2 regions of the Steroidobacter flavus genome follow, and region 1 is predicted to be linked to the other one. Evidence: riboswitches for the same ligand, from Rfam matches in the RefSeq annotation. Region 1 holds a riboswitch; the other holds the start of a gene.
The links. Region 1 has a riboswitch for cobalamin ahead of ACFPN2_RS18430 (cobaltochelatase subunit CobN). Riboswitches for the same ligand answer to the same signal wherever they lie in the genome.
Positions count from the first base shown of each region.

Region 2: it holds a riboswitch for cobalamin, as region 1 does, so the genes downstream of both, ACFPN2_RS33395 (threonine-phosphate decarboxylase) here and ACFPN2_RS18430 (cobaltochelatase subunit CobN) in region 1, are expected to answer to the same signal.

Region 1 is NZ_JBHSDU010000003.1:2,929,097-2,940,505, forward strand. It holds gene ACFPN2_RS18400 (DUF3379 family protein) at 1-329, opposite strand, end outside; gene ACFPN2_RS18405 (sigma-70 family RNA polymerase sigma factor) at 326-841, opposite strand; gene cobC (alpha-ribazole phosphatase) at 885-1,418, opposite strand; gene ACFPN2_RS18415 (adenosylcobinamide-GDP ribazoletransferase) at 1,403-2,197, opposite strand; gene cobT (nicotinate-nucleotide--dimethylbenzimidazole phosphoribosyltransferase) at 2,194-3,204, opposite strand; gene cobU (bifunctional adenosylcobinamide kinase/adenosylcobinamide-phosphate guanylyltransferase) at 3,233-3,829, shown strand; cobalamin riboswitch at 3,838-4,039, shown strand; gene ACFPN2_RS18430 (cobaltochelatase subunit CobN) at 4,153-8,442, shown strand; gene ACFPN2_RS18435 (MotA/TolQ/ExbB proton channel family protein) at 8,439-8,876, shown strand; gene ACFPN2_RS18440 (DUF2149 domain-containing protein) at 8,858-9,181, shown strand; gene ACFPN2_RS18445 (helix-turn-helix transcriptional regulator) at 9,266-10,315, shown strand; gene ACFPN2_RS18450 (serine hydrolase) at 10,354-11,409, shown strand, end outside.
Region 2 is NZ_JBHSDU010000015.1:1,340,755-1,352,163, forward strand. It holds gene ACFPN2_RS33365 (CocE/NonD family hydrolase) at 1-832, opposite strand, end outside; gene ACFPN2_RS33370 (TonB-dependent receptor) at 1,052-3,478, shown strand; gene ACFPN2_RS33375 (tetratricopeptide repeat-containing sulfotransferase family protein) at 3,638-5,356, opposite strand; gene ACFPN2_RS33380 (GHMP family kinase ATP-binding protein) at 5,353-6,216, opposite strand; gene ACFPN2_RS33385 (amino acid permease) at 6,209-7,621, opposite strand; gene ACFPN2_RS33390 (DmpA family aminopeptidase) at 7,624-8,826, opposite strand; cobalamin riboswitch at 8,944-9,127, shown strand; gene ACFPN2_RS33395 (threonine-phosphate decarboxylase) at 9,240-10,271, shown strand; gene ACFPN2_RS33400 (LysE family translocator) at 10,268-10,903, shown strand; gene ACFPN2_RS33405 (hypothetical protein) at 11,002-11,409, shown strand, end outside.

The DNA.
Region 1 (11,409 bases):
GTGCGCACGAGCGAGAACTGCTCATGTTTGACGTGAGCGATAGCTTCCGCCGCGAAACTTTCTCGCGGTGTCAGTAACCACAACGACATCGCACCGACGAGCACAGCAACGAGCACGCTCGCAGCCATGCGCCACACGCGGGACGGTTGAGTGGCGCGCTTTTCAGCCGGCGCGTCGACGGCCAACGCTCGATAGATCAAGCGATCCATCGCCTGCAATTCCTGCCGATAGCGGGCGCAGTCCGGGCAGCTTTCGATGTGCTTCAGGACTTCGGGGTTCGTCGAATTGGGTTCGGCACCGACGATCGTGCGCAGTTCTTCGCAGTTCATGACCGCGAGCCCTCCGCACCCAGCAGTTGCTGACGCAAGACCTGTCGGGCACGAAACAGACGCGTCAACACGGCCGCGACGCTGATTTCCAGGTGCTGGGCGATTTCTTCGGTGGAATAGCCCAGCAACACCTGGAGCACCAGCGGCTCACGGTGAATCACATCCAGTTTCAGAATCGCGCGTCGCATCTCCTCGACTTCATGCTGATCGTTGACCGCCAGCGATTCGGGCTCGGCTTCGTTGGCGACATCGAGATCCACCATCGGCAGCTTCTTGCGCTCGAACACTCTTGCCAGCTCCCGTCGCGCAATGGTGAGCAGCCACGGTCGTGCGGCTTTCTCGTCCCCGAGCGAATCGAGAGAGCGCCACGCGCGCAACAGCGTCTCCTGCACCACGTCCTCCGCCAAAGCCCGGTCTCGGCAAAGCCAGTACACGAACCGAAACACGTCGGCCCGGAACGGCATGCACAGCGCCTCGAAGCGCCCGCGTTCACGAGCACTATTAGCGTTCATTGGGAGTAGACCGGGGCAGGCGCGGGTTTATTGCAGGGCGGTTTCAAGGCCGCTCGAAGCGTGCGTGTTCGCCCCACTTCAGGGTCCAGGACCAGCGGTCCTCGACCGGCAGCCCGAGAATCAAACATCGCAATACGCGCAATGAGCCGCCGTGCGCGACGATGGCGCAGCGGGAGGCGGTCGGCGACAGCGCCGTGCGATACCAGCTCGCGACTCGGGTCCATAGGGCTTGTTCTGTTTCTCCGCCGGGCGGCGCCAGGTTCCAGGTGTCCGCCGCCCATGGGTCGCTATGTTCTCGCGGAATCCGGGCCCACGGCAATTGCTCCCAATGGCCGAAGTGCAGTTCCTGCAACTCAGGCGCGAGCGTCACGTCGCAAGCGTCTCTTTGTGCTAACACCTTCGCCAGCCGTGAGCAGCGCTGTGCCGGGCTCGAATAAATCCGCTCGAACCTGGGCAAGGGCGCCAAAGCGGCTTGAATGTCTTGCTCCGCAGTTTCCGCGAGCGGCACATCGGTCTGGCCGTAACACACGCCGGAGGCCACCGCCGGCGCGGTGTGACGAATCAGGTAGAGTTCCACGACGCGAGCACGGCCAGATGAAACGCGATCTCGGTGAGCTGTTGCGTGGCTCCCAGCGTGTCGCCGGTGAAGCCGCCCAGCCGTTGCATGAACCAGCGCGTCAGCAAGTACAAAACGATCAGCGAGCAAACCACGCCAGCGAGCGCGTGCAGGCCGCACCAATACATCGGTGCAACGCCGATGACGATTGCAAACAAAAGCTCGCCAGGCCTCATGGGCTGTGCGACGACTTTCGCGCGTGACTGATCCGGATTGCCGACGTAATTACTGGCAAACAGCAGCGTCACAGCACATGCGCGAGAGAAAGCGTGGCCGGCGATCAATACGCCAATCGCAATCGTCACGGGCATCGCGCTCAATGCGGCGATCTTGATGAGTAACGTCAGCACCAGCGCCGCCGTGCCGAACGTTCCCAGCCGCGAGTCCTTCATGATTTCGAGTGCGCGCTCGCGGGTCGCGCCACCGCCCAAACCGTCGAACGTATCGGCCAGACCGTCCTCATGGAACGCGCCTGTGATGAACACGGTAAAGGCCGTGCTGAGAATGACCGGCAACGGCCCGGGCAGAACCAGGCTGGTCAGCCACAGCACGAGCGCGCCGATCGCTCCAATCAAAATGCCGACGGCGGGGAAGTAACGTGCCGTCCCGCTCAAGTGCTCGGCAGAGTGGCCGACCCACGCTGGCATGGGCACGCGCGTGAAGTACTGAACCGCCATGAGCAGCAGTCGCAGCTCAGCGATCAGCCCAGAAGGACGAGCGGTTTGAGCGTCGCTGCTCATGTCGCCTTGTCGTCCACTCCGGCGGATTCGAAGCTGGCCATTTCCGTCATCAAGCGCGCGGCGGCGTCGATGATGGGCCATGCCATCGCGGCGCCCGTGCCTTCACCGAGCCGCATGCCCAGATCGAGCAGCGGTTTCACATCGAGGTGGGCCAGCAATTTGCGATGCGCATGTTCCGCCGAGCAATGGCTGAAGATGCAGCGAGAGCGAACGCGAGGATCGATTTCGATAGCGAGCAGCGCCGCGACGGTGACAGCGAAGCCGTCGATCACGGCAATACATTTCGCATCGGCAGTGGCGAGCAAGGCGCCAGTGATCATCGCAAGTTCGAATCCACCGTATTCCGCGATTGTTTCAACGGGTGTGAGGTTTTCCGGTCGACGCGCCGACGCAGCGGCCAATCGTTCGCGCTTGCGAGCCAGTCCGACATCGTCGAGGCCCGTGCCACGACCGACACAATCTTCCAACGACCAGCCCGTCCGCCGATGCAACAGCATCGATGCGCTGGCCGTGTTGCCGATGCCCATCTCACCAAACAGCAGTGCGTTCGAGCCTTCGCTCAATGCGGCTTGGGCCAGCGCGCGGCCGGTGTCGAGTGCCTGCGTACACTGAGCTTGCGTCATCGCGGGCTCGACGCGATAGTTACGAGTGCTCCGGGCCACCGCGCGGGCGACGAGCCCAGCGTGTTCGCCAATGTCGCTGGCCACACCCGCATCGACGACGCGCAACGCGATGTCGTGCCGACGTGCCAACACATTGATAGCCGCGCCCCCTTGGAGATAGTTCAGCAGCATCTGCGCGGTGACCGCCTGTGGGTAAGCGCTGACGCCGTCGGTGGCGATGCCGTGGTCGCCGGCGAATACAAACATTTGCGGCGCGCGGAACACCGGGGTTTCAGTGTCGAGCGCCAGGCCGATGCGCACCGCCAGCGTTTCCAGCGCGCCGAGCGAGCCCTGGGGCTTGGTGCGCGTATCGAGTCGGCGTTGCAAGGTGGCGTTGGTTATCATGACTGCATCTGAACGGTGAGTGCGGGCTATGGTCGAGCATGACAAATCGGGTGAGCGGGCTTCGGTCGGGCGACGCCTGATCATCGGCGGGGCGCGTTCGGGGAAGACCGCTCATGCCATCGCGCTGGCGAAATCGCTGTCGGCGGCGCGCGGCGTGAATGTCACCTATGTTGCCACGGCGCAGGCGCTCGATCAGGAGATGCAGCATCGCATCTCGTTACATCGGGCGGAGCGGCCGGCAACGTGGCGCACCTTAGAAGCACCGACCGGTCTTGCGCAAGCGTTACCCGGGGAGGAGTCATCGAACATCGTGGTCATCGACTGCATGACCTTGTGGCTGTCGAACGCGTTGCTTCAGGATTTTCGCGAAGATGCGCCGACCGCGCCGTTGCCGACCTGGGAAGCCGAGCGCGATAAATTCCTGCAATGGCTGTCATTAGCGCGCGTTGAGGTGTTGTTGATCTCCAATGAGGTCGGCATGGGCATCGTGCCGCTGGCGCCGGTCGCGCGGCGTTTTCAGGACGAACAGGGGCGATTGAACCAGATGCTGGCGGCCGCCTGCGATCAAGTGACATTGGTGGTTGCCGGAATTGCCGTGCCCATCAAGAGCTTCCGTGCCGGTTGATTGACGACTCGAGGGTTTTCGCGCAAGGTGTCGCGCGAACGACATGTCATGGGAACCGGGTGCAACACCCGGGCTGCCCCCGCAACTGTAAGCGGTGCCGCCATCGAAGCTCCCGAATGTGAGGAGCAACCACTGGGCTGAAGGCCTGGGAAGGTGATGCGCAGGCTGTAAGCCGCAAGCCAGGAGACCAGCTTGTCGCGGTCGTCTTTCGTGCAGCCGGGGTGTGCTGAGCGAGCGGGAATTCCTGCAGCGGCGACAGGTTCACGGAGCGGTGCCTGAAGGCCATCGCACCGTGTGGTGCGTCAGCTTCTGTGGGTCCCGCCGTGCGATCGCAGTCTCATTCTCTCGTCCGTTGGTTTAGCGGACTGTGTTGCCTGATCCTTGCCTGTTTCGCCGCCGAGCTGCCCGCGGCGACCTTGGTTGCTGTCGTTTCCGAGCGCAACTCGGGCGACCTCGCGCAGGCCGCGCGCGATTTCAACCAGCGCCTGCCCAATCATCGACTGATCTTCCGCACGACGGCGCAGGTCGACGCGCTCAGCGATGCTCAGTTGCAAGAGCTGATCGGCGAGGCCGACACGTTGTTGCTCGCGACGGTGTTCAAAGAAACCGCTCAGCGCATTCAAGCACAGCTCGCAACCACGCGCGCGAAGGAGATCATCGCGGTGGCCGGCGATCCCGGGCTCGGACGGCAAAGTCGCTGGCGTGCCAAACGTTTGTTTGTCGATGAAGATCCGCGCTACGCGGAGCTCTCGTCGTTGACGGCTGAGAAAGATGCCGGTGCGGAAGCTGTCGCTGCTGCTGTTCAGCGCCATCCGCAACTCGCGCCTTGGATTCAAGCTCGTGCGTACTGGCAGAACCGCGGCGAGTCCAACTTGATCTCACTGCTGGCGCTGATGCTGTCCGAGCAAGACAAGGCGGCTGCGGCGGCGGTCAAGCCGGTCGAAGACGCATTGCCCATGCGCTTTCACTATCGCGGCGAATGGTCGACGGCTGAAACATTGCGCATTGTTGGCGACAAACGCGTGGTGGCCGTGCTCGAGGATCAACACGCCGATGTGACGTTGAGCGAAGCGATCTGCCGTTCGTTGAATGCGCGAGCGTTGGATTGTCTCACTGTGCTTGCCGGTTGGGGCCGGCCGAGCAGCGATGCGCTCGGAGTGATTGGCAACAAGGTTGGCGCTCGCTTGGGTGCGGTCGTGTCCGTGCAGGATTTCATCATCGGCGGCAGCAGCGATCGAGCAGAGGCGACGCGTCGGCTCGAGCAGCTCGATGTGCCCGTGCTCAAGGCGCTTCGACTGCACGATGTGACAGCGGAAGGCTGGCGCATGTCCGAGCAAGGGCTGGCTTGGGACAGTGTTTACTACCGCGTGGCCATGCCCGAGCTGCAGGGAATCAGTCAGCCGATCGTCGTTGCTGCCGCAGCCGCCGCTCAGTTGGATTCGCTTACAGGCATCGCGGTGACGCGAACCGCGGCCATTCCGTCACAAGTGGAACAGATGACGGCGCGAATCGAACGCTGGACTCGTTTGCAACAGACCAAGAACGCAGACAAGCGCGTCGCCATCGTTTACTACAACCATCCGCCGGGCCGTCACAATATCGGTGCCGACAATCTCGACGTCCCCGCCTCATTGCTGGAAATCCTGCGAGCGCTGAAGCGTGAAGGCTATGACACCGGGCCGTTGCCCGCATCGTCGGCGGAATTGCTCGAGAAGCTGCAGCAGGATGGCGTGAATCTTCCCGAGCAAGGCGATGTGCTGCGCTCGATGGCGACGCGCGTCACCAACGTCAGCGCGGAACAGTACGGCAAATGGTTTGCAACGATGCCTCAACCGTTGCAGAAGGAAATGACCGGCGGTCCGCTGGCGTTTCTGCAGGCGAATGTTCAGGCGGCACAGGCGGCTCGATTGCCTCAGCATGCGCGCGGTCAGATCACTCGAACGCTGCATGAGATCGAACATTTGCTCGAAGGCGCTCAGCATCCGGCACGCGATCGCGCACTCGATCTGGTCAAGCAGCTGCAGGCTGCGTATGAAACTCAGCTCACCAAAGGCGGCAACGAAGCGACCGTCGACAAACTGACTCGCGCGATTGCAGCGACGGGCGTCGAAGGCTTGCGCGGCTGGGGAGAGATCCCCGGCAACGTGATGGTGAACAAAGGCAAGCTGGTGCTGCCGGGCCTGCGCTTCGGCAAGATCTTCGTGGGTCCGCAGCCGCCGCGCGGATGGGAGCTGAACGAAGAGCTGCTTCACGCCAACACCAGCATTCCGCCCACACATCAGTATCTGGCGTTCTATTTCTGGTTGCGTCACGAGTTCAACGCCGATGCCATCGTGCATCTGGGGCGTCATTCGACGTATGAGTTTCTGCCGCGCAAAGGCGTCGGTCAGGATGAGCTCGATTATCCGGCACTGATTGCCGGCGATATTCCGGGCATCTATCCCTACATCGTCGACGGCGTCGGCGAAGGGTTGCAGGCCAAGCGGCGCGGTCTCGCGGTGATGGTCGATCATTTGATTCCGCCGCTGACCGCGACGCCGCTCTACGACGATCTGTTGCGCCTCCGGCAGCTCGTGGAAAGTTACGAATCGTCGAACAACCCGGCGTTGCGCAAGCAGGCAGCGTCGTCGATGCGAGCCCTCATCGATGAGTTGCACCTCAAGGACGCGCTGACCGCGAGTATGGATGCCGAGCTGAAAGTGCGCGGCATTTCGTTTGAGCAGGCTGACGATGAATTGCTCGTGCACGAGATCGGTCACTATCTCACCCACCTGCAGGAAGACTTCATGCCGCTGGGCCTGCACGTGTTCGGCAAGCCGTGGCAGAAGGAGGCGCTGGATACGATGCTGGTGTCCATGAAAGCAAAGCCAGGCGATAAGACGCTGCGTCAGAACCTGCAAAGCTCGCCGGACAATGAAATGCGGGCGCTGTTGCATGGCCTGGCCGGTCGATTCATTCCCGCCGGGCCGGGCAACGATCCGATTCGTAATGCCGAGGCGCTGCCGACGGGACGCAACTTCCATGGGCTCGACAACAGTTTGATTCCGTCGCGGCTCGGTTACTCGTTGGGCGCAAAGCTCGCGAGCGAGGCGCGGGCCAAAGTCAAAGAGGACGGCAAGGAAGCGGTGATTCTGTGGGCGTCGGATTCGGTGCGGGACGAAGGCGCGATGGTGGGCTTCGGCTTGTCGCTGCTCGGGGTCGCGCCTCAATGGAACAGTCGCGGCATCGTGGCCGGTCTCGAGCGTCAACCCTTGAACGACGTAGGTCAGCGTGCCGACACGGTGTTCGTCACATCGGGGCTGTTCCGCGATTTGTTCGGTCAGCAGATCGTGTGGCTGGATAAAGCGGTGTTGCTGGCGCTGGACGGCAGCCGTCGCACCATCGAACGCAGCCGTCCCGATCTTGCTTCGGCACTGCGTGTCGCGCTGGAACCGTTGGGTCCGATGGCGAGCCCGGGCGATGAGCCGCTGGCGCGAAACCACGTGGCGCGCCATTGGGTGAATGAAACATCGGCGCTGATCAAACAAGGCCTGGGTCATGCGGAGGCCGGCAAGCAAGCGAGCTTGCGTGTGTTCGGCACTTCGCCCGGCGATTACAGCGCCGGCATCAATCGGGCCGTGGAGCGCTCCGGCAGCTGGAACGATCGCAAAGAGCTCGCGAAGATTTACATCGATCGCATCGGTCACGCGTATTCCGCCGATGGCACGAGCCAAGCGCAGCAGGAGCTGTTGAAGAGCAACTTGCGCGAGGTGCGCAACACTTATCTGGGGCGCTCTAGCAATCTCTACGGCCTGATGGATAACAACGACGCGTTCGACTATCTCGGCGGCCTGAGTCTCGCGGTGGAAACATTGAGCGGTCGCGTGCCGGCCAGTCACGTCGCCGATCATTCCAATCCTTCGCAGCCGACCATGCAGCCGCTGCCGACAGCGTTGCTGACGGAGTTGCGGGGTCGTTATCTGAATCCCGCGTGGATCAAACCGTTGATGCAGCATGGCTACGCGGGCGCGCGAACCATGGGCAGCGAGTTCATGGAATATTTGTGGGGCTGGCAAGTCACGAATCCGGACGTGATCAAGAGCTGGGCTTGGGACGAGGTCAAACAGGTGTACGTGGACGATTCCCATCACCTGGGGCTGGATAAGTTCCTCGAGCAAGGCTCCAACGTGCACGTGAAGACCAACATGATGGCCATCCTGCTGGTCGCGGCCGAGAAACAATTCTGGCAAACCGACGAAGCCACGTTGCAGCAGCTGAGTCAGAAGTGGGTCGATCTGTTGCTCGAGCATGGTCTGCCGGGCAGCGGTCACACGCAGCCCGATCATCCCGTGTTCCAGTACGTGCAGCCTTATCTGCGCGCCGATCAGATCGAGCCGCTGAAACAATTGCTCGAGCGTGCGCGTGTGGATGCGAAAGCTGCTTCGTCGCCGACGACGATGAAGGAGTTGCAAGCGGCTAAGGAAGGCCAGACTAAACAGCAGGCAGCTGACGCTCAGGGTGCGGGCGGTCGCTCGCCGTGGGCCTTGGCGATCATCGTGCTCGGCATCGCTGTATTGCTGTCCGCCGGATATCTCCGTGGACGTTACGTTGCTCCGAAGGAACATTCCGCATGAACTCTTTCATCGTGCAATGGACCCACTCGCTGGTGCCGTTGCTGCTGACCCCCGTGGTCGTCGGATTGTTTGTTTGTGTCGCGCTCGCGTGCGTCGACATCGGTGTGCTGTTCGGCGAGCGTGGATTCTTGCGTCGACGTGAGCGGCCGACCGATGTCAGCGCGGTCGAGCGTCGGGCACATCGACGCATCGAGCGGGCGGACATTCTCACTCGCACCTCGCCCATGCTTGGCTTGATGGCCACACTGATCTCGCTCGGCCCCGGTCTGACCGCACTTAGCAATGGCAATCTGAACCTGCTGGCCGAGGCGATGCTGACGGCTTTCGACGCCACAGTGCTCGGCCTGGCGGCCGGCGTCGTCGGTTTCATCATCGGCCGGCTGCGCCGTCGGTGGTACGACGAGGCGCTGCTCCGATGGGAGCAGCAGTCGTGAGGCGGCGCTGGAATAGCGCGCGATTTGAAGAAACCCCAGAGGATCCGCAGGCGTCGCTGGTCAATCTGGTCGACATCATGCTGGTGTTCATTTGCGGGTTGATCGTGGCGCTGGTGTCGGCTCAACCGGTGTTCAACACCACCTCCAGCAGTGCCGAAGGGGGCAAGCAAGTCGTTGAGCCGGGACGCGAACTTGCCGAGCTGCCGGAAGGATTGAAGGGCCAGGCGGCCGGCGCCGGCATGGAGCCGGTGGGGCAGGTCTATCGCGATCCCAAGACCGGCAAACTCATCCTGGTGGGCCAGTAAGCGGCGGTTACTTGCCAAGCTCCGGTCCGCGCTGCATTCTCGGCAAAAACACCGAATGCGTGTTTGGGGATTCCGGAGACGGCGATGTTGAGCGAAGGGCTGGTCGATTTGCAGCGGGCCATCGATGTCGAGGGGCTGTGGCAGAGCAGCCTGCGACTGGTGCAATCGACGCTGCATCATCATTCGTGCAGCCTCATGCTCGGCATCAACGACTATGAGCCGGTGGCCGCGCGCCATCATGTCGAGCAGCCCCGTCGACCCGACTACATGCCCGCCACGAGCCTGGCGGTGTCGCGTCCGTATCTCGCGTCTCATCCTCGAGTGCAGCTCTATACCTTCTCGCAAATCGCGTTGGAGGATCCGCAAGCTCACGAGCGTCGTCTGGCTCAGGAGGCCGGTCTCGATGAGTGGCGCGAATTCGTGCATCTCGCGTTCTGGCACGAGGGCCTGCCGCAAGCCGTCTTCAGTGTCCGGCGGAGTGCACGGCAAGCTCACTTCTCAGCCGATGAGATCGGCTTCTTCGAACAAATTTATCCAGCGATCGATGCCGGCCTGCATCGGTTGCGCGCGTTGGAGCAGGAGCGCTTCAAATCGTTTGCTTTCGAGCAGGCGTTGAGCCGTTCCTCTTCGCCGGTGATTCTCACCGATGCGCGCGGCAATGTTTTGTTTGGTACGCCGGACGGCCGTCGGCTGTCCGAGCGCTGGGCGCGGTCGCATGGCGCACCGTTGGATGCGAGCGACTTGTCTGCCGATTTGTCACGAGCGATCAAGGCGCGTCGTAACGTCGGGTCGAACGAGCTGGCCCAGACGTTGCGCCATCCAGTCGATGTCGACTTGTCCGTTACCATCGACTCGAGTTGGTTCGGGGCGGGCCTGCGCATCGAGCCGTGCTATCTCCTGCAGTTCACTGCTGCCGACGAGCGGCCCCGGTCGCAAGAGCGTGCGAGCGAAATTCTGAACCGGCTTTCGCCGAGCGAGCGCAAGGTCGCGCTGCTGGTCGCCGAAGGTTTGCGTAACGAGCAGATCGCGCAACGTCTGTCGCGTTCGCGGCGGACGGTGGAATCTCAGCTCAATGCCATCTTCGGCAAGCTCGGCCTGGTCTGCCGCGCGCAGCTGGTAAAAGCGCTGTCCTGAGCGCCCGGCGGCGCCCGCCGCTTTGGGTGTTTTCTTTGATGCCCGCCCTGACAGGGCCGGACCAGAATCGGCCCTTCCGCGCCGATAAAGGTCTACAAAACATCATGATGTGGCGTTTCCAGCGGCGATGGCTCGTCGCTTTCGTCCTGGTCTTCGTTGGGGCCGCCGCGCAGGCCTTCGATGCCGGCCAGATCTACGATTATCTGAAGCGCGTGCAAGCCGACAGCGGCTCGCCCGGTGTTTCCGCTGCCGTCGCCGTCAATGGCGAGATCGTGTTCTCGGGCGGTGTCGGCGTTTCCGATCTGCAAAGTGGCCTGATTCAGAACGGCCGCAGCGTTCATAACATCGGCTCCATCTCCAAGACCCAGGCCGTGGTCGCCATCATGCAGTTGGTGGAGCAGGGCAAGCTCGATCTCGATGCTCCGGTGCAAACCTGGGCGCCGTGGTTTCCGAAGAAACAAAAGCCCATCACGCTGCGCATGGTGCTGACTCATACGTCCGGCATCCGTCACTACAAGGAAGGCGAGTTCGGGCCTGCCGACGTGATGGCGTTCCGGCAGTACGACAACATCGAGGAGTCGACGCGTTTCTGGCGCGACGATCCGCTGGTGTTCGAGCCGGGCAAGTATTGGATGTATTCGTCGTTCGCGACCAACTTGCTGCACGCGGTGATCGAGAAAGCGAGCGGCGAGGGTTTCGAAGAGTACCTGCGCAAGCACGTGTGGCAGATCGCTGGCATGCTCGATACTCAATTCGACGTGCCGGCGCGCATCGTCCCTCGTCGCGGCAAGGGCTATGTTCGTAACAAGCAGAGCGGTGCATGGGAAAACGCACCCGACGAGAACGTCAGCTACAAGTACGCCGGCGGCGGCGTGATTTCGACGGACGAGGACCTGCTGCGCTTCGCGATCGCACTCAATGCAGGCAAGCTGCTGAACGCGAAGTCGATGGCCGAGATGTATCGGCTGCAGCTGGATCCGAATATTCCATACACGCCGGAAGCGGCGAAGCGCTTCAAGCCGGGCAAAGAGCCGCGCTCCATGGGACAAACCCAGGCGCTGATCTGGCGCATGGAGAAGGACCCGGCGGGTCGC
Region 2 (11,409 bases), on a different contig from region 1:
CGGCGAGGCCCTGCCAGTACGCGTCGTACGAGGGATGCTCGAGCAAGCGCTGCACGAACGGCAACTTATCCAACCCATTGCTGGCGGCGTAGCCACTGACCGAACCGGCTCGCAGGAACTCTTCGTACTTGTCGTAGATCTCGCTCGGCGCGATCACGCCCTCGCCGCGCTGGCCGGTCTGCATGTGAACGTAGCCCAACATCATCTGGCGGAAGGCGCCGTAGTGGAACCAGTCATCGCCCATCCATGCATCCAGTAGCGGCCCCACCGGCACAGCCGCTTTGAGCGCCGGATGTGGATCGAGCAACGCCATCGCTGCGGTGAAGCCGTCATAGGAGTTGCCGATGATGGCCACTCGGCCGTTGGACTCCGATACGTTCTTCACCAGCCAGTCGATGGTGTCCCAGGTATCGGTGACGTGATCCGTGGAGGTGGGATTGAGCGGCCCTCGCACCGGCATGGTGACGACGTAGTTGCCCTCCGAGCCATATTTCCCACGAATGTCCTGATAGACGCGGATAAATCCTTCGCGCAGGAACTTGTCGCCATTCATTCCCGGCTCATAGCGTGCGGCGTTGTACGGCGTACGCCCCATCAGCATAGGCGCGCCCTTCACCCCCTTGGGAATAAAAATCAACGTGTGCAACTTCACGCCATCGCGCATCGGAATCATCTCCTCGCGCTTGATGAAATTCTTCTCGAAAACCTTGGCGGTGAATTCTTGAGGAACGTCGTTGAAGGGCGGCGGCGATTGCCTGTCCGTATCCGCCTGCGCGGCCGCGGTGACGATCGACAAGGACAGCGCCAGCAATCCGAAAGCTCGAAGTCTCACGATGGCTCACTCTCTTGACGGAGGTAACAGTCGATTCTAGGCACCCGGCTCCGGCCGACGGTATCAAATCATTTTGATGGCGGCCATAAGCGGGACCGACGGACCTAACGCGAGCTTATGACCAGCATTAGAACGATTTGCTACCGCTGCGCGCCGGTCTGTTTCAAATTAAGACAAGAATCTTTTCGCGCCTTACAACTGCACCAACATGGGGACATTATGAAGATTCATGCAACATCACAGATCACGGGAGCTGTGCTGATCGCACTCTACGGACTGCCGCCGCTGGCCAGCGCGCAACAGCAGGCCGATACAAAACTGGAATCGCTCACCGAAGTCATCGTGACCGCGAGCCGCCGGCAGCAGACGACGGAAGAAGTCCCCTACAGCATCTCGGTCGTGAACCCGGTGCAGCTGTCGAATGCGGGTGTCACGGATCTGGCCTCGCTGGCTCGTCAAGTGCCTGGCGTGAGCATGTCGGATCGTGGCGCGCGTTCCAGCTCCACTTCGTTCCCGATCATCCGCGGCTTGAATGCGAGCCCGGGCGCCGGTGGATTCCGCACGTTCGAGCAGGCGCCGGTGGGAACATACATCGGCAACTCGCCCATCGACGGCTATTTCCAACTCAACGACATCGAGCGCGTCGAAGTGCTGCGCGGCCCGCAAGGAACGTTGTACGGCGCCGGTGCGCTGGGCGGCGCGTTGCGAATCATTCCGGCCTCTCCGAAGCTCGGTGAGTTCTCTGGTAACGCCGAAGCGCGCATCGGCATGATCGACAACGCCAGCGATCCGAGCTACGCGACCACGGCGACCGTCAATCTGCCCATGGGCGACACCTTCGCGTTCCGCGCTTCCGCGAACTACGAAGATTTGCCGGGCTTCATCGATGCCTACGGCCTCATGAAACTCGACGGCAACGGCGCACCGATCCTCGCCAATCCGACCGATCCGGTGGACAGCCCCGCTGTGTACACGTCGAAGAAAGATTGGAACGAGCAGAAAACATTCACCGGTCGCGCCAGCTTGTTGTGGCAGCCCACCGACACCTTCAACGCGACACTCGCGTACATGTATTCCGATCTGGAAGGCATGTCCGGCCGCACCACGACCTCGTACTTTCCCGGCGGCCCGTTCGCCGGCGACCCGCGCATTATCTTCCCGGCGGGCGGCGACTATCGCCGGTTTGCTGGCGCCGAAGAGCCTTACGATCGCACAACCGATCTCGCGAGCCTCGATCTGAGCTACGACGCCGGTTTCGCAACCCTGTCCTCGACGACTTCGTATTTCACGACCGAAGGTCAGAGCCAGAGCGAATCGAGCTACACGCTGTATCGACTGCCGCAGTACATCGGCTACTACACCGGCACGACGTTGAGCCCGCGTTTCATCCTGCCGCAGGTCTACGGCGACCGTGCGCACACCTTCTCGCAGGAAGTGCGACTGGTGTCGAACAGTCATCCCGACAATAAATTCGATTACGTGGTGGGCTTGTTCTATCAGAAACAAACTCGCGACGGCACCTGGATCGTGACCAATCCCGGCTCGGTCGACCGTGCGCTCGCGCAGGGCTGCACCGGCGGTTATTACTTCGGCGCCGAATTCCCCGACTGTATTCCGCTCACCGCGCCCGGCGGCGTCATCATCGATCAGACCGACAAGCAGAAGTTCGAAGACAAATCAGTGTTCGGCGAGCTGACCTGGCACTTCACCGATCGCGGCCAGATCACGGCCGGCTTCCGGCACTTCAAACAGGACTTCGACGACAGCCAGTATCTCGAGCTGTACGCATACGGCCTGTCGGTGCCAGCGGAGACGCGCACATCGTCGGCTTCGAAGACCACCTGGAAGATCAATCCTTCCTATGAATACGCCGACAATCATCGCGTGTATGCAGTCTGGTCGCAGGGCTTCCGCCGCGGCGGCTCGAACGCGCTGCCACTCGTCGGTCCGTTCGCCGACAATCCGGAGCTCGTCACCTATCGCCCCGACACCGCGGACAACTACGAACTCGGCCTGAAAGGTCACTTCTCGAATGGCCTGGCGTACACGTTGGCTGCGTTCGATATCATCTGGGAGAACCCGCAGATCGGCGGCACCACGCCGACTACGAACTTCGCGGTGTGGAATGCGAAAGAAGCGGAGTCGAAAGGTGTCGAGCTCGATATCAGCTCGCCGCTGTGGGTCGACGGCCTGAGCGTCATGGTCAGCGGCGCGTACGCCGACGCTACTTTCTCGAAGGACTATCGGATCGCGTCCACGTTCGGCGATATCGTCGGGATGGAAGGTCAGCAACTGCCTGGCAGCCCCAAGGTCAGCGCGGCTGCCACGCTCAACTACGAGTTCGAGTTGAGTAACGACTATCGGATGGCGATGTCGTTGAACGACACGTACCGCTCGAAGGTGCTGCTATCCAACTTCGGCATTCTGGGCAATGCGCCCCTCGCTTCGGAGCCGATGAATATCGTCAATGCGTCGGTGGCGCTCAACAACGAGAAGTGGCTGGTTGGTTTGTATGCCACCAACTTGACCAACAAACGGGTGTTGTTGTCGCCGGGCAATCTGGATCCGGTCACTAGCAACCTAGCGACGCAGAGTTTGATCAATCAGCCGCGGGAGGTTTACGTTCGGCTCAGATATAACTTCTGAGCGAACCCCGACTGGCCTACGCTCTCTTCGCTCGCTGCGTTTCGGCCGGCCTGCCCGCACTGGCCCCGGCACTTGCCGGGGCCATTGTTGAATGTCGCGCTCACGCCGCGACGCTTGAATCAGCAGCTCGAAACGACACGCTCTGGCCGCAGCGATTGATCAGCAGCTGGAAATGACGCGCTCTCGGCGTAGCGCATGAATCAACGGCTCCAGATGTTTCTCGTAACGCCGCCATCTTCCTGACGACGAACCATAGATCGGTCGCCGGACCTGCGCCGCACTCGCGGTCAGCGATACACTCGCCCGCTTGTGTACTTCGACGGCTCTCTCGTTCCATTCCAGCCCGCAGTACTTGGCGACGCCCTCACCGACACGCGCCGGCTCCCTCACGAGATCTTCGTACGAGACTTCGTACAGCGCCTCCCCGAGGCTCGCGCGCCAGTGGTCCATCAAGCGCTCGTAGGCGGCGTAGTATTTCGCCAGGTCGTCGAAGTCGTAACTGAAAGGATAAGCTTCACCGAAAAGAATTCGATACATCGCGAAACAGCTGTCGACCGGATCTCGATTCACCAGCACCAACTTCGCACCCGGCAAGGCGCGATGAATGGCACCGAGGTACAGATAATTCATCGGCAACTTCTCGATAACTCTGTCCGCCGTCGCATCTCCTCCCGCCAGCCGCTCGTACCCTCTCGCCACCGCGGCCGACTCCGCCGCCGCCGCCCCGGCAAATACATCGCCTCGGTCTCTCGGTGCCGCAGCCAGCAGAGCTTGACTGAAGTTTTCCGTTTCGCCGTTAGAGCGGACGCCGGCAAGACCCAGCAGCATGTGCTCTAGCAACGTCGTGCCGGATCGAGGCAGACCAACGATGAAGATGTGTCGGCTACCGGCCGCGGCGTCGTGAACGGACTCTCTTGGAGAAGCCGCCACGCCGCTAATGAACTCTTTTGGAGAATCCGTTTCGCCGCCGCGATTGAACTCCTTGGGAAACATCGCTGCGTCACCGCGATCAAGCTCTTTAGGATGCATCGCCGACTCGCCGGGATTGAGATCCTTTGGAGACATCTCCGCGTCGCCGCGGTCATGCCCTTTAGGATGCCTCGTCGCCTCGCTACGGATGAACTCCTTGGGAGACATCGCCGCATCGTCGCGATCTAACCCTTTGGAGTGCGTCATCGCGCCGCGGATGAGATCCTTGGGAAACACCGCCGCGATTCGCTCGAGCTTGCGGCAGTCCATCTCGACGTTGTACGCGAGGTGACGTCTTCGAATCGCCGACGCCGCCGCCAGGTGCGGGAACGCCTCATCGTAGCGCTGCAGATCATCCAGCTCTTTCGCCAGCGCGTAGCCAAGAAACATTCGCGCGCGATCATCAGAGCTGTTGCGCGACAGCTCCCGCTGCAGCTCGTCCACATGATTCGCGTCGCTGGTTTGAACTCGCAGCTCCGAGCGCAAGAGAAAGGTCGCATAGCGCGTCCGGTCCAACGCGATCGTCCGATCGCAAGCTTCCTCCGCCTCACGCAACCGTCCCAAGCTGCGTTCACTCGATGCGAGGTTGTGCCAGAACCGTGGGTCGTTCGGCGCCAACTCCACAACTCGCCGATACAACGCATTCGCCCGCTCATGCTGCCCAAGAAGCGCCGATACATGCGCCAGCGCGTCGTACGCATCGGCGGATCCCTCCGAATAATCCAGCGCCTGCTGAACAACCAACTCAGCCTCGCGACGCCGACCTAGCCGAAGCAGGATCGTCGCGAGCATGCCATGCGTCGGCGTGCACACTCTCAGCCCGGCGACGGCACTCTGCGCCAGCGGCAGGGCTTCGGCGAATCGGCCTGCGGCCGTCAACTGATAGGCTTGAACCGCGAGGTCGCTCATGGCCGCGATAGCGAGCGAAACACCATCGGTGTGAGATTCATCTCCTCAAGCAGTGCAATGGCACGCTGAACCTGAGACTCATGCCGAGCGCCGGCCGCATCGATCATGATTCCAAGAAACGTCCCGCTATGCGCAGCGACCACACCGGCCGCGCCAATCTCGCGAGCGATACTTCTCATCGCATCGAACCAGCGCTTGGGTAACAAGCGCTGATTCAACAGCGCGCTCCGCGTAGCCACAGCCCCCAGCCCGGCAACATCACCGCCCTGGAGCGCATGACGCACCTGAGCCAGAAGCTCAACATACTCATCACGCTCGCTCTCTGAATAATCGAGCGACCGCGCATTGTGAGCAAGCGTCTCGATCTCCCCGCCCTCATCGACCGCCACGAGCGTCAGGGCCGGCACCGGCCCCAACTCCTCAAGCAAGCGCCCCTGACGATGCCGATACGCGACAACGCCCTCATACATCACACCATCACTCGGCTCGATGTCACGCAGGGTAGCCTCGAGCACCTCTAAGTCGAGCGACAAATCATAGTGACGAGCGACCGCCCGGCACGAGGCGACGAGATCGGCGGTGCTGCTGGCAAGGCCCTTGCCGCGAGGAATATCACTTTGCAGCCGCAGCTGCCCCTGCACTGGTAAGCCATAGCGACGCAGCAGCGCAGTCACGCCACTGAGCACCTTCCAGGAACTCTCCGGCCAAACACTGAGCCCAGCAATCCCGGAGGAAACAGTGAACGACGCGTGACTATGAAGATCGATCGGCAGAGTCACAAGAAAGTGACTGCCGTCCGGAAGCATCCCCTGCAGCAACTCACCGAAGCTCGCATGACACGAGGCGCTGAAGCTAGACACGAGAGCGCCCGAGCGATCCATCTCCCTCCGATGCGTTGACCCTCGAGCGGAACCAGTACGCCACGACGACAACAGCCGCCGCCAACAAGCTCGCATACAGCTGCGTAGCAAGAGTACCCGTGAACAACATCGCGACCATCACCGCGACAATGGCCCCAATCGCCGCATAACTAAGCCAGGGAAACAGCCACACTCTATTCGTAAGCCGTTCCGGCCGCTCGCGCTCCATCCGACGCCGGAGCTTGATCTGCGCCAGGCACACCATCGCATAAACCATCAGCATGATCGCGCCAGACGCATTCACCAGAAACGCGAACAACACTTCCGGCGCAATCACCGACGTCATCACAGTGAGATAGCCGAACGTACTCCCGATCAAAATGGCACGAGCAGGCACCTGCCGCTTGTTGAGCGCCACCAACGACTGAGGCGCATCGCCCCGCGCAGCCAGCACGAACAACGTCCGCGAAGTAACGTACAAGCCAGAATTCAGACAGGACAGCACGGCGGTCAGCACAATCAGGTTCATGATCGTCGCCGCGCCGGGAATATGAGTCCGCGTCAGCGCCGCAGCGAACGGCGACGAGCCGGGAACGATCTCAGTCCAGGGCACGATGGCCACGACCAGCAAAACAGACAGCACATAGAACAACAGGATCCGAATGATGATCGTACCTGTCAGTCGCGACATGGTGCGTGAGGACTCGCTGGACTCCGCGGCCGCAATCGTCACGATCTCAGCACCGCACAGAGAGAAGATCACCGTCGTCACACCCGCCAGAATCGACACGCCGCCAAACGGCGCAAAGCCGCCGCCATGCGCGGTGAGATTGGAGAACGTCGGGCCATCGGGCGAAGTGAGTCCGCACGCATACGCGCCGGCAATCAGAATGAAGATGACGATGGCCGCGACTTTGATCGAAGAGAACCAGAACTCGAACTCGCCGTAAGAGCGCGAGGACATGAGATTCACGGCCGTGAGCGCGAGCATCAACGCCAGCCCGATCTGCCACACCGGCAGATCGATCCACTCATGCAGTAACGCCGCGCCGGCGATGGCTTCGATCGCGACGACCACCACCCAGAAATACCAGTACAACCAACCGCTGACAAAGCCGGCCCAATCGCCGAGCCCCAACCGAATGTATTCGATGAACGAGCCGAGCCCGGGCGACCCCGCCGCCATCTCGCTCAACATGCGCATGATGACCAGCACCACCAGGCCGGCGAGCGCATAGCTTGCCACGACGGCCGGCCCGATCGTCGCGATGGCCGAGCTGCTGCCGACGAACAGGCCCGCGCCGATGATGCCGCCGATGGAGATCATCGCGACATGGCGCGAGCGCAGGCTCTTCGCCAACTCGGGCGCCTCGATCTCGGCGCCCTCTGCCCTGGTTCGATTCATGGTCACTGCGGCCTGGCCCCGTTTCGGGAAACAATGGCGCGAACCTCATCGTGAGGCAAGCCATAAACCCGATGACCGTCGCGACCGGTCATGGTCTTCGCGGCCACCAGGGCATTGAGAATGGCCTCCTCCGTCGCCTGAACCACGCCCTCGAACAGCGGATTCAACAGCGGATTTGGATACGTCTCGACCGAGATCTTCTCCATCTGCATGCTATTCAGTTGCGGATTGGCCGTCGAGAACGCCATGAAAATATCGCCTGAGCTTTCGCGGCTGATATCGCCGAGGCGCCCCATCGCGTGGCCCGGCCGCTTGGCCAAGCGCTTGAGTTGATGGGGTAAGAGCGGCGCGTCGGTGGCGATCACGACGATCATCGAGCCGTCGCCTGGCTTATCGTCAGGCCGCGCATTGCAGGCGGGCACTTTGTCGTTGGGCGCAGGGGTCGCCGTGCACGGAGCGTAATTCTTGTTGAGCTCCTGACCTACCGCGGCACCGGCAATGCGCAGATCGGTCTGCACGCCGAAGTTACATTGGACCAGCACGCCGACGGTGTACTGGCCGATGGGCGTAGTGACGATACGCGACGACGTGCCGATGCCGCCTTTGAAGCCGAAGCAGACCATGCCCGTGCCGCCGCCGACCGCCCCTTCGAGCACTGGTCCGGACTTGGCGATCTTCAACGCTTCCAGCGCGTGCTCGCTCTTCACGTGGAAACCGTCGGTGTCATTGAGGAAGCCGTCGTAGGTCTCTGCCACCATCGGCGTGAACCACGAGCCCGGCCATTTGTGATCCACGATCCAGCCAACCACCGCGTCGCGCACGACGCCGACGCTGTGAGTATTGGTGATCATGATCGGGCCATCGAGATAACCGCGCTCTTCCAACCACACGGTGCCGGTCATCTCGCCGGCGGCGTTGCTGGTGTTCCAGGCGGCGTACACCGGCGCGGTCGAGTTCTTACCGCGTGGGATGATCGCTGTGACACCGGTGCGCACCGGCCCCTTGCCTCGCTGAAGTGCGCCGTCGCCTTTGATCAACGTCACATGGCCCACTTCCACACCCTGCACGTCGGTGATCGCGTTGAGTGCTCCGGGCTTGCCTTGCAACTGGATGCCTATGTCCCGAGCGCGCGGCCCCTCCGCGAGGGCGATGCTTGAAACGGCGAACAAACAAACAGACGTCAGAGCCAGCGAGCGTCGAATCATCTTGTTCTCCCCTGTCGTTGGACGATGGATTGTGCTCGGTCCCCATCGCCGTGCCCATAAATTCTTGTAATACCCGGCATACGGATTCGTTGCTTGACCGGTGCGCGGTTCGCCCGCATTCTTGGCGTCGCGTCGAGTTCCCACGCCAGTGGGATTAAAACGGGAACCGGGATAGACCCGGGCTGCCCCCGCAACTGTAAACGGTGTTGGCCGCGCTAAAAGCCACTGAGCCTCGAGGCTTGGGAAGGTGGCGCGGCAGTAAGCCGAAAGCCAGGAGACCTGCTCGCCGCCGTCGTCCATTCATCGGCCGGGGTGCGCCGAGTGAACGGGAGTTCCCGAGTGACGACCGGTGTGGGTCGCGCTCGCCAGCGAGGCGATCCCATGTGTCTTCGCTTTGCATTGGAACTCGTCACATGAGCGCTGCTATTACCGATCCGTTCACTCGTCACGGTGCCCACCTGGGCATCGCGCGCAGCCTATGGCCGGACGCGCCGAAGCCGTGGATCGACCTGTCGACCGCGATCAATCCCAATCCCTATCCGGCCCCTCACCCCAGCGCGCAAGCTCGGGCCCGGTTGCCCGATCCACAGGAGCTGCAGAATCTCGAAGCCGCCGCGGCCCGTGCCTTTGGCGTCGACGATCCCGATCGCATCCTCGCCACGGCCGGCTCCGAAACCGTTGTGAGATTCCTGCCTCACGCGCTGCCTGCGGTGACCGCGGCCTGCATCGTGTGGCCCACCTACTCTTCGCATACGGATATCTGGCAAAGCCTCGGTGTGCCGGTCGGCCGTGTCGCTGGCATTGAACGAGCGTCACTGACAGCGGGCACCGTCGTCACGCTCGTCAATCCCAACAGCCCGGACGGCGCGATGACGCCGCGTGAGCAGTTGCTCGAGGCGTACGACAAGATCGCCGAACACGAGGGCTTTCTCGTAATCGACGAAGCCTTCGCCGATGCCGATGCTTCCTGCAGCGTCGCTTCGTTGGCCGGCACCGAACGTTATCCGCGCATGATCGTGCTCCGCTCCTTCGGCAAGTTCTACGGATTGGCCGGCGTTCGTCTGGGTTTCATGATCGGTGCTCCGGCGCTGGTCAAACGGATTCGAACCGCGCTCGGCGATTGGCCCGTGGCCGCTGACGCAATCACCGCAGGACTCGCGGCATACAACGATCCGTTGTGGGCCGAACGCACTCGCATTCGATTGCGAAGCGCCACCCGCAAGCTCGATGCGCTGTTGATACGCAGCGGCTTCAGCATCGTCGGTGGCACCACGCTGTTTCGACTCGCGCACAGCGATCTCGCCCAGGCCCGCTTCAATCAATTGCTTCGCGCAGGCATCCTGGTCCGTCCATTCACTCACGATACCAAGCTGCTGCGATTCGGCCTGCCCCATGGGGACGCAGCCTGGCGGCGCCTGCGCGACACTTTGAGAGCCAGACCATGAGCTGGAATACCTGGTGGCTGTACTTCGTCACCGTCTTTTTGCTCTCGGGCGCGCCCGGTCCCAACATGCTTCACATCATGTCGCGGAGCGTGTCGCTTGGCGTGAATCGCGCCGTTCCCGCGATGCTCGGCTGTCTGGTGGCGCTGGTCCTGATGCTGGTGGGCTCGGCCCTTGGGCTTGGCGCCGTGTTGCTGGCGTCACCTAGAGTTTTCGAAGTACTGCAATACGTCGGCGCCGCCTATCTCATCTGGCTGGGAATCAAGGCATGGCGCGACGACAGTGCCGACGCGGACAACGGCGCGGCGACAGTGCCGTCCGTTGTGTTGACCAATCGGCAGATCTTCCAAACGGCGTTCGTCATTTCCATCAGCAATCCCAAACTGCTGCTGTTCGCGGCCGCCTTCCTGCCGCAGTTCGTGAATCCTTCCAGCCCGAAGATTCCGCAGTTCGCGGTGCTGGTGACGACTTTCTCGCTCTGCGAACTGTTTTGGTACGCGGTGTACGGCCTGGGCGGCAACCGCTTGCGTCACTACCTGTCACGACCCGGACTGCGACGGATGTTCGATCGATTGACCGGCGTGATGTTCGTCGGCTTCGGCATCATGCTGCTGCGGTTTCGTCCGCAGTCGTGAGCCGCCACTAACCGTAAGGCGTCGCGGCTTACTCCGCGCCCCGCGATCGGGCAGCTACTCTTCCGCACACAACAAACCGTACCGTGCGGAGAGAGAGCATGGATTCAGCTGCATACGTTCCTGCGTTCCTGGGTCTGCTCGGCGTTGCGGTGGGTGGACTGACTTCGTTCGCCAGCAGCTGGTTCACACAGCGCTGGCAGTTTCGCGAGAAACGCATCGAAGCCGTGCGCTCGCGGCGCGAGTTGCTGTTTTCTTCCTTCATCGAAGAGGCCACTCGCGTCTATGCCGACGCGCTCACTCATGAAAAGGACGACTTCACCGATCTGGTCCGGCTGTACTCGCTGTATTCGCAGATCCGCCTGGTTGCCACGGAGGAGTCGGTGCACACCGCTCGCGTCGCCCTCGACGCGTTGGTCGAAGCGTACCTCTCGCCCAATCGGACGCTGCATGAAATCTACGCCGAAGCCCGGGCCGGCAAACTGACGTTCCTGGAGGACTTCAGCAAG